3 regions of the Hominiventricola filiformis genome follow, and region 1 is predicted to be linked to each of the others. Evidence: riboswitches for the same ligand, from Rfam matches in the RefSeq annotation. Region 1 holds a riboswitch; each other region holds the start of a gene.
What was found. A riboswitch is a leader RNA that binds a small molecule or an ion and turns the genes downstream of it on or off. The one in region 1 is predicted to bind thiamine pyrophosphate.
Positions count from the first base shown of each region.

Region 2: another riboswitch for thiamine pyrophosphate. It lies ahead of thiD (bifunctional hydroxymethylpyrimidine kinase/phosphomethylpyrimidine kinase); the one in region 1 lies ahead of thiS (sulfur carrier protein ThiS).
Region 3: another riboswitch for thiamine pyrophosphate. It lies ahead of thiW (energy coupling factor transporter S component ThiW); the one in region 1 lies ahead of thiS (sulfur carrier protein ThiS).

Region 1 is NZ_JAJEPS010000028.1:6,871-10,130, forward strand. Features, by position in the region: gene LKD36_RS16295 (lactate utilization protein) at 1-430, shown strand, start outside; gene LKD36_RS16300 (DUF362 domain-containing protein) at 451-1,575, shown strand; TPP riboswitch at 1,706-1,814, shown strand; gene thiS (sulfur carrier protein ThiS) at 1,973-2,167, shown strand; gene thiF (sulfur carrier protein ThiS adenylyltransferase ThiF) at 2,174-2,809, shown strand; gene LKD36_RS16315 (thiazole synthase) at 2,834-3,260, shown strand, end outside.
Region 2 is NZ_JAJEPS010000006.1:54,666-57,925, forward strand. Features, by position in the region: gene tenA (thiaminase II) at 1-489, opposite strand, end outside; gene thiD (bifunctional hydroxymethylpyrimidine kinase/phosphomethylpyrimidine kinase) at 486-1,295, opposite strand; TPP riboswitch at 1,411-1,520, opposite strand; gene LKD36_RS07810 (M23 family metallopeptidase) at 1,592-2,260, opposite strand; gene LKD36_RS07815 (nucleoside recognition domain-containing protein) at 2,316-3,260, shown strand, end outside; gene LKD36_RS07820 (ATP synthase subunit B family protein) at 3,175-3,260, opposite strand, start outside.
Region 3 is NZ_JAJEPS010000001.1:137,776-141,035, reverse strand. Features, by position in the region: gene bsh (choloylglycine hydrolase) at 1-37, shown strand, start outside; gene LKD36_RS00680 (hypothetical protein) at 118-1,563, shown strand; TPP riboswitch at 1,617-1,723, shown strand; gene thiW (energy coupling factor transporter S component ThiW) at 1,824-2,321, shown strand; gene thiM (hydroxyethylthiazole kinase) at 2,337-3,161, shown strand; gene thiE (thiamine phosphate synthase) at 3,148-3,260, shown strand, end outside.

The sequences.
Region 1 (3,260 bases):
TCTGGAAGAAGGCAATTATCATTATTTGGATCGTGCAAAGATGGAGCCAAGAGAAGGTCTTATGGCTGCTTATGATGCAGATGTATTTCTTTCCAGTGCCAATGCCATGACCAGTGATGGTATTCTGGTGAATATCGATGGAAATGCCAACCGCGTATCCTGTATCGCGCAGGGACCGAGGAAAGTCGTTTTCATTGTTGGCATGAATAAAGTCTGTGATAACCTTGACAGTGCCATGAAACGTGCCAGAAATGTGGCAGCACCGGCAAACACACAAAGATTTGACATCAAAACTCCGTGTAAGGAAAAAGGAAAATGTTTTGACTGCAAATCTCCGGATACGATCTGCTGTCAATTCCTGATTACCAGATATTCCAGACATACCGATCGCATTCATGTGATTCTGGTAAATGATACGTTGGGATTCTAAGGATAGGAGAGAAATATTAGATGGAGAAATCAACTGTTTATTTTACGGATTTCCGGTGTCCGGTAGGCACCAGCCAGCTGGATAAGCTGAAAAAGCTCTGTATCGCAGCCGGAATCAAAGACATTGACATGGATGGAAAGTTTGTAGCAATCAAGATGCACTTCGGTGAGCTTGGAAATATGGCGTTCCTTCGCCCGAACTATGCGAAGGTAGTGGCTGATCTCTGCAAAGAGCAGGGGGGAATGCCGTTTCTGACAGACTGCAATACTCTGTATCCGGGAAGCAGAAAAAATGCACTGGAGCATTTGGACTGTGCAAACCTTAACGGCTTTAACACCATTACGACGGGATGTCAGATTATCATTGGAGACGGACTTCGCGGAACCGATGAAGTAGAAGTCCCGGTTGTGAACGGGGAATACTGCAAAACAGCCCTCATTGGACATGCAATCATGGATGCGGACATTTTCATCAGTCTGAGTCATTTCAAAGGACATGAGACAACCGGATTTGGCGGAGCCCTTAAAAATATTGGTATGGGCTGTGGAAGCCGTGCCGGAAAAATGCAGCAGCACGCAAGCGGAAAACCGGCAATCAACGAAGAAGTCTGTCGTGGCTGCCGCCGCTGTGCAAAAGAATGCGGCAGTGATGCAATTACCTATGTCAACAAAAAAGCAGTGATTGATTATGATAAATGTAAAGGCTGCGGCCGTTGTATCGGAGCCTGCAGTTACGATGCAGTCTACAATCCGAATAGCAGTGCAAATGAGCTTCTCGACCGTAAAATGGCTGAGTATGCACAGGCTGTCTGTCATGGCCGTCCGCATTTCCATATTGCACTGGTGCAGGATATCAGTCCTAACTGTGACTGCCATGGCGAGAACGATGCCCCGATCCTTCCGGATATCGGAATGTTCGCAAGCTTCGATCCAGTGGCACTGGATCAGGCATGTGCGGATGCCTGCCTGAAAGCAACCCCGATTGAAAACAGCCAGCTGGGCGAGCATCTGGCAGAGCCGGGATGGCATTGTCACCACGATCATTTCAAAGACTCCAACCCGAATATTGAGTGGAAAGCAACCCTCGATCAGGCAGAGAAGATCGGCCTTGGAACGAGAGCTTATGAGTTGAAGAGAATTAAATAAACACAAGATTCTGATCTTGTAGTGAGGATAGGGAAGATTTCGGTGATTATGATTTGTTTGCAGCAGGTATTTCGAAAGAATTTACAAGATGTGGAAATCTCTTGCAAATCTCCTGAAACTTCTGTATAATATTTTTCAAATAGGGAGCTCAAATAAATGGGCTGAGAGTAGACTTGATTAGTCTTGACCTGGAACCTGATTTGGATAATGCCAACGTAGGGAAATACATGTCGCGAATGGATGGACGTATGTGCCGTTGCTCTCTGTTTTGTGTGAACTGGGGGCACCACTTTTCACAGAGTACTTACAGGCGCCGGATGACACTAAAAGTGTGTCATTCGGTGCCTTTTTTGTGTGCTTGGAGATTAAGGTGTTAAAACGTGAAAGGAGAAACAGGATGGTAAAAATCAATGGAGAAGAAAAGGAGATTGCCGGAAAGAATCTTCTGGAATTTTTAAAAGAGACCGGATTTGAGCCGGAACGGGTAGTGGTGGAACGGAATCTCATGATCATTCCAAAAGACAAGCTGGGCAATGTGACCATTCAGGATGAGGATGTCATTGAAGTTCTTAGGTTTGTAGGAGGAGGCTGAAAAAAAATGGGAGAACTCATTTCGCAGGAAGAACTGGACCGGGCCTTTGATGCCCGTTTTTCCAAAGAAATGCAGGTGAAGCTTCGCAGTGCCAAGGTAGCGATAGCGGGACTTGGCGGACTGGGATCAAATATTGCGGTGATGTTAGCAAGAAGCGGGATTGGAAAGCTTCTGCTGGTGGATTTTGATGTAGTGGATGTGACGAACCTGAACCGCCAGATGTATTTTATTCCGCAGCTTGGAAAACCAAAGGCAGAGGCACTGCCGGAGATTTTGCGTCAGATCAATCCCTATCTTACCTATGAATCTGTATGTGTGAAGGTGATACCGGAGAATGTAAAGGAACTGTTTTCAGATTATCCCATTGTCTGTGAGGCCTTTGATAAGCCGGATCAGAAGGCGATGCTTGTGAGGGAACTATTGACTCAGTGCCCGGAGACGACAGTGGTATCAGGAAACGGTATGGCAGGTTATGGAGATACCAATGAAATCCGCACGCAGCAGATGATGAGAAGGCTTTATGTGTGTGGGGATCAAAGTACGGATGTGGGCAATGGAATCGGACTGGTTGCACCGAGGGTGGCAGCTTGTGCTGCCCATGAAGCAAATAAAGTACTGCAGCTGATTATGCAGACTGAATGATAAAAAGAAAAGAGGAAGAAAGAAATGGAAGATAAATTTGTATTAGGTGGAAAAGAGTTTAAGAGCCGTTTTATCCTTGGTTCTGGAAAATATAATCTGAATTTGATTAAAGCGGCCGTAGAACAGGGCGGCGCAGAGATTATCACCCTTGCGCTGCGTCGGGCAAATACCCAGGAGAGTGAGAATATTCTGGATTTTATTCCGGAAGGAGTGACACTGCTTCCAAATACATCAGGAGCAAGAACAGCTGAGGAGGCTGTCCGGATCGCCAGACTGAGCAGAGCTATGGGATGTGGAGATTTTGTCAAAGTGGAGATCATGCGTGATGCGAAATATCTGTTTCCGGATAATTACGAAACAGTGAAGGCAACGGAGATTCTGGCAAAGGAAGGTTTTGTAGTGCTTCCGTATATGAACCCGGATTTAAATGTAGCCAGAGACCTTCAGAATG
Region 2 (3,260 bases), on a different contig from region 1:
TACCCATTCTCCATAAAACGGATGTTTGTCTGCTTCCGGGTGCTCAGCTACAATCTGGCGGGCAATTGCCTCATAACTCAATGCGCAGGAAAGAATGGAAGCTGCTACTTCTGCCTGACCTTCTTCATAAGCTACACGGAGCATATAGGAGGTATAAGACAGATTATCAAGGGCCTGCTTCGTATGTTCTGCCTCTTCCGGCGTGATGCCAAGGCGTGCCATGTAGCTTCTGTGAATATCCATCTCTCCATCTAAAATAGCATGGGTGGAATTTGCAAAGCGTTTCATAAACTCCATGTCCTTCGCCTTTGCAACGCCAATAGCAAATACTTTCGTATAATCAAGAAGATAGAGATAGTCCTGTATCATATAATATTTGAATTTTTCTTTATCCAGAGTTCCGTCGGCAATCCCCTGTACAAACGGGTGCTGATGGTATTCTGCCCAGATAGATTCTGTGTCTTTTAAAAGACGTTCTGTAACGGTCATGCCTTTTCCTCCGCAAATCCTTTTCCACGAAAATCAAATCCGTGATCCATGGGGCCGGAACCCTGTCCAAGATCAAGCATGGCTGCCAGAGCGCCGGAGATATAAGCTTTTGCGCGCTCCACTGCGGTGTCCAGATCATAGCCTTTTGCCAGATTGGAGGCAATAGCGCTGGACAGCGTACATCCGGTACCATGGGTATTCGGGTTGTCGATCCGTTTACCATTGAACCATTTATAATCGCCGTTCCGGTACAGAAGGTCGTTGGCATCATTTAACTGATGTCCACCCTTGCAGAGTACGGCACAGTGATAGGTCTCACTGATATATTTTGCTGCTGCAATCATGTCATCCGCGGTCTTTACTTCCATTCCGGAGAGAACTTCCGTCTCCGGAATATTCGGAGTCAAAACCGTCGCCATGGGCAGTAAAAGCTCTTTTAATGCGCCAATGGCGTCCTCGCTGATGAGTCTTGATCCGCTGGTTGCCACCATAACCGGGTCCACTACGATTTTTTCTGCTTCATACTGTTTCAGTTTCTTTGCGATGGACTCGATCAGTCCCACAGAAGAAACCATTCCGATCTTCACTGCGTCCGGACGAATATCCGTAAATACGCTATCAATCTGCTGTTCCAGGAATTCCGGGGTTACCTCGAAAATCCCCTGGACGCCGGTGGTGTTCTGTGCTGTCAGAGCCGTAATTGCAGTCATGGCATATACCCCATTTGCAATCATGGTCTTTAAGTCAGCCTGGATACCGGCGCCTCCGCTGGAATCACTTCCGGCGATTGTTAATGCTGTCTTCATAAAAATTCTCCTTTCAGGCATCAATAACTTTTGTTAGGCGATGCAAGGTGGTGCCCCCAATGTACCGCCGCAGGTAAATAAAAAAAGTGGAAATACCAACGTACTTCCACTTTTCTATCTTTTCACAGTTACTTCCTACGTTGGCATGATCCAAATCAGGTATACGGGTCCTGACGGTATCAGTCAGATCTCAGCCCACTTCCGCAGGCTCCCCGGTACTTATTTTCTATTCACTTTGCTTTCTTACTATACGACAATGAAGTGAGGATGTCAAGTTTTCTTCTTATACAGTCACATTAATATATATATGAAAGCTTTTGGCTTTCCAGATACAGAAGCATCCAGTAAGGATTGATGGCCAGCTCGCCACTTTCCGCAGCCGGAAGATAGATCCCCAGATGAAGATGCACCGGGAATTGCCCCGTCGTCCCTTCCGGTCCATATCCAGTGTCACCCATATATCCCAGCACATCTCCTGCCTTCACCGGATCTCCCCTTTTCCAACCTTTGATATACGAATGAAAATGTGCATAGTAATAATAATTGCCACTTATAGATCGGATTCCAATCCGCCAGCCTCCCTTTTCCAGCCATCCCACCTGTTCAATGGTTCCATCTGTCATGCTCACAATGGGAAAATAGCCGCTTTTATCAGGGTCGGCCATCAGGTCAATTCCTTCGTGTTTTCGTTTGCCGCCGTAGTTTCGTTCCGCCTGCCAGGTATTTTGGAAGGAGACAGATACATTTGGGGACAAGGCAGAATCCGGTACCGGAAAATAGATAAGCTCTTCCCAGACAGACTCGATCTGTCTCTGATATTGCTCCAGAAGGCTCTCTGTGGTCTTGGAAAGGTTTCCTGCCTGCCGGTCTATAAGATTTTCGATCCATTCTTTTTCAGACTGAATCAGGCAGCAGAGGAACAAAATGGCAATCAGATAGCAGGCATGTTGTCTGGAAATGCGCATAAATTACGGTCAACTCCATAAAATGTACAAAATCAGTTTATTATATGGGACGTACGTGAAAAAAATACTGTCAGTGATTCTGCCTCTTGGCTTTTGTATTCTTCTGTTTACTCATCCGGTTCTGGCAGCAGAAGGCTGTACAGCAGGACTTACGCTCTGGTATCAGGCAGTTCTGCCCTCACTGCTTCCGTTTATGATTGTATCCGGCCTACTGATCCATACAGGCCTCTTTCACTTCCTGAACAGCTTCTATGCACCTTTGTTTCAACGACTGTTCCGGATCTCCGAGGAGGGCTGTTATGCTGTCCTGATGGGTTTTCTGTGTGGATTTCCAATGGGTGCCAAGACAACCGCTGATCTGGTACGACAAGGACATCTTACACGGGAGGAAGGCACTTATCTTCTTGGATTTTGCAACAATGTAAGTCCGGCTTTTTTTATGAACTATATCTGTATGTATGCGCTTGGATATCATCAGATTCCATGGAAAATTGTACTGCTATTCTATGCTCTTCCGGTTTGCTACGGGATACTGACAAGACCATTTTATCATTTTCCTTACGACCGGAATATATGTACAAAAAAACAGGCCCCCATGCAGCGGCTTACATTTCCGATGCTGGATGCCTGTATTATGGACAGTTTCGCAACCATTACCCGGCTTGGCGGATATATTATTCTGTTTTCGGTCTGTAGTCGGATGCTGCAGCTTATTTCTGCCTCATCTGCAGTGCGGCTGCCGCTGGAGTCCATTCTGGAAATCAGCTGTGGCATACAGGCAGTCTGCAGTTTCTTTTCCGGAGCATTGTCCGTCCGTCTGGCAGCAGTCTGTTCCTGCGCTTCTTTTGGTGGATTATGTATTTTTGCGCAGACAAAAAGTGTCCTCTGTCATGCCGGAATCAGAATACGGTCATTTACTGTTGGTCGTCTGTTTCTGGCTCTTCTGTCGTTTCTTCTGTTTCTTCTTTTACAGAAGCTGTCTCCGGTGCCAGTTCCTGGC
Region 3 (3,260 bases), on a different contig from region 1:
TATGTTGCAGAAGACAGAGATCCGGTATCAGAATTAAGAAATCTTAAGTGGACAAATACCTCCTGTGTAGTAAAATGAGGATACCAAAATGAAGGTAATTTCATGAAGGAGGATCTTATGAAAAAGAAAATTGCGATTTTATGTGTATTGATGCTTGGAATGTCCATGCTGGCAGCATGTGGAAACAATACAGATCAGACAGCGCAGGATACAGAAAATCCGGAAGACAGTGAGGAAATCATCGGAGAGGAAGATGCTCCGCTGGAGACGATCTCGGATGATGGTATGACGGAAGCCTACGAAGGGATTATCGACGACTATCGGTCACTGGTAGAGGAACAGTGGGATTATGACCAGATCTATGAGCATAATTACAGTAATCTGGCCACTATGGTGTCAGTAGGTTATACGTTATACGATCTTGATCAGGACGGACAGCTGGAATTACTGATTGGTGAAACAGATACGGAAGAACCGGTGAACCGGATGATTCTGGATGCTTATACTATGGACGGAGATGCGGCAAAGCAGCTGTTTACCAGTCGGGAGAGAAACCGATATTATCTGGTGGAAGATGAGGCAGGTGCTGTGATCATTGCCAATGAAGGTTCCAACGGTGCAGCAAGTTCCGGATGGCTGTACTATATCGTAGAAAACGGAGAGCTTTCTATTCAGCAGTCGGTTATTTATGACGCAGGAGCAGATGAGCAGAATCCATGGTTTACTTCCGTGGATGATGACTGGGATGTGAGCAATGATACGCCGACGGATGAAGAGACCGCGCAGGCAATGATTGATTCTTATATGGAGCAGTATGCCGTCCTTGACTGGACCCCGCTTATGGACGCTATCGGTACTCCGGCTACGGTGGATTCCAATGTGACGAAGTTGGAAGCAAACACACCGGTGGAGATTGACGGCCAGGAATTTACACTGCAAGTATCAGAGCCGGATGCAGATAATGCGGATATTGTGAGTGTGACGGCTCAGTATGGTTCTGACAGTGTGGAGGTAGACCCGGAGACATTGCGGGCAGGGGATACCTATGCATTGAATCTGAATAATACTTACTATGTACTGACAGAGACCTATACGTACAATGACTGGGCAGTTACATATCTGATCAAACTGGAGGATGGAAAACTTTCTGTCACCAGTGTGGATGGAAGTATCGAAAAGGTTCCTTCCAATCCGGCAGACGGCATTGAGATTACGTCCAAAGTAGATGTACTGGGGACTTATGGTGGAACCAAAACTTACCATATTTCCAATGACCAATTGACTCCGAACGGGGACATGTATCTTTTTAACCATGCTTCTGATGTGAAACTGACCGTGAAAGGTTCCATTTTCTGCAGACTGGAAGGCTCCAATGCTACATTAAAAGCAGGAGATGTGATTACTCCGACCAGTTACTCTGAAGACGGTACCTTTGGCTTTGAACTGGAGGACGGAACGGCAGGAAACCTGATCGTAGACCTGAATGCAGACGGTATTTATGCAGGCACCATTGGAGGTGTATCGGAGAGCGATCTTTTTGAAGAGCTGCCTTATGCAGGATAAGAAAAATGAATAGGGCTTGCATTTCCTACTGTACAGGGGTAAAATAGACAGCAGAAAGAGAACAGGGGAGCTTGTGTGACAGGCTGAGAGGAAGGAATGACCTTCGACCCTTTAACCTGATACGGATAATGCCGTCGTAGGAAGTCATCGAATATGATTTTACAGGAGGCACCGATACAGGAGCCTCCTTTTTTGTCAGTAAAAAGTCAGGTGTTGGTCATCAGGTTTCCCTTGTTTGAGCAAAAGAGGAGTGAATGAATATGCAGAAAAATGTAACTAAAAAAATGGCACTGACTGCCATGCTGGCCTGTCTGGCCTTCGTCCTGAACACCTTTGTCTATTTCCCGGCCATGGCACCGTTCCAGCACTGCGTGGATGTCATTGCAGCGGTTCTGGTGGGACCCTGGTATGGATTTGCGGCAGCCCTTTTATGCGGCATTATGAGAATGTTGTCCGGCCGTACCATTCAGGCAGTTACCGGAGCAATCTATGGACCGATTCTGGGAGGCCTGATTTACAAGAAGACAAAAAATATTTATCTGGTATGGATTGGAGAAGTCATCGGAACCGGATTTTTCGGAGCCATGTCTTCTTATCCGTTGATGAAGATGTTTTACGGACTGGATGCCCAGTCCCCGTTTTACTATATTCCGTTCTATACCCCGTCTGCAGTGGTAGGAGCAGCTATGGGTGTGGCAATCCTGGTGATCTTAAAGAAAACGGCTGTGCTTGGACGGATGCAGAATGAGCTGGCGTAAGGAGACAAACGTTTTATGAACAAGTATGCAGAGGCATTACATCTGGTGCGGGAAAAGGAACCGCTGGTGCAGTGCATTACCAATTTTGTGACGGTCAATGACTGTGCAAATATCATTTTGGCAGCAGGCGGCTCTCCGTCTATGGCGCATGACGTCCGGGAGGCGGCAGAGGCAGCCAGAAATGCCCGGGCACTGGTCTGCAATATGGGAGCCATTGAAGATGCCCCGTCCATGATTCTGGCCGGAAAAGAGATGAACAAGCTTGGTCGTCCGGTTGTTCTGGATCCGGTAGCAGCAGGCGGAACGAGCCTTCGAAGAGAAGTGGCAGCAGAATTGTTAAAAGAAGTGAAGTTCAGCTCCATTCGTGGAAATGCGTCAGAGATCCGTTATCTGGCAGGACAGCAGACCGCCGGAAGTGGTGTGGATGTAAGCGCGCTTGATAAGATTACGGAAGAGAATCTCAAAGAAGCAGCAGAGATGGTGCGGGCACTTGCGGAACGCACGGGAAGTGTCATTGCTGTTTCAGGAAAGCTGGATCTGGTATCCGATGGGAAAGAAACGGCAGTCCTCAGAAATGGATGTGCAACTATGGCGCGGATTACGGGCAGCGGCTGTATGCTGACTTCCATGATCGGCGCATTTTGTGGAGCCATGCCGGAAGACTGCTTTACGGCAACAGTGGCAGCCATGAGCGTGATGGGAATCAGCGGAGAGGTGGCAGAGGCACGCCGTATCAAAAACGGAACAGGCAATGCTACATTCCGGACAGATTTGATTGATGCTGTATTTAATATGACAGAAGAACAATTGGTGGAGGGAATGCAATATGAAATACTCTAAAGAAGAGATCCGGAAATCCATGCTGCTTTATGCAGTAACCGACCGGATGTGGTTAAAGGAAGGCGAAAAACTGACAGATGTATGCAAAAATGTGCTGGA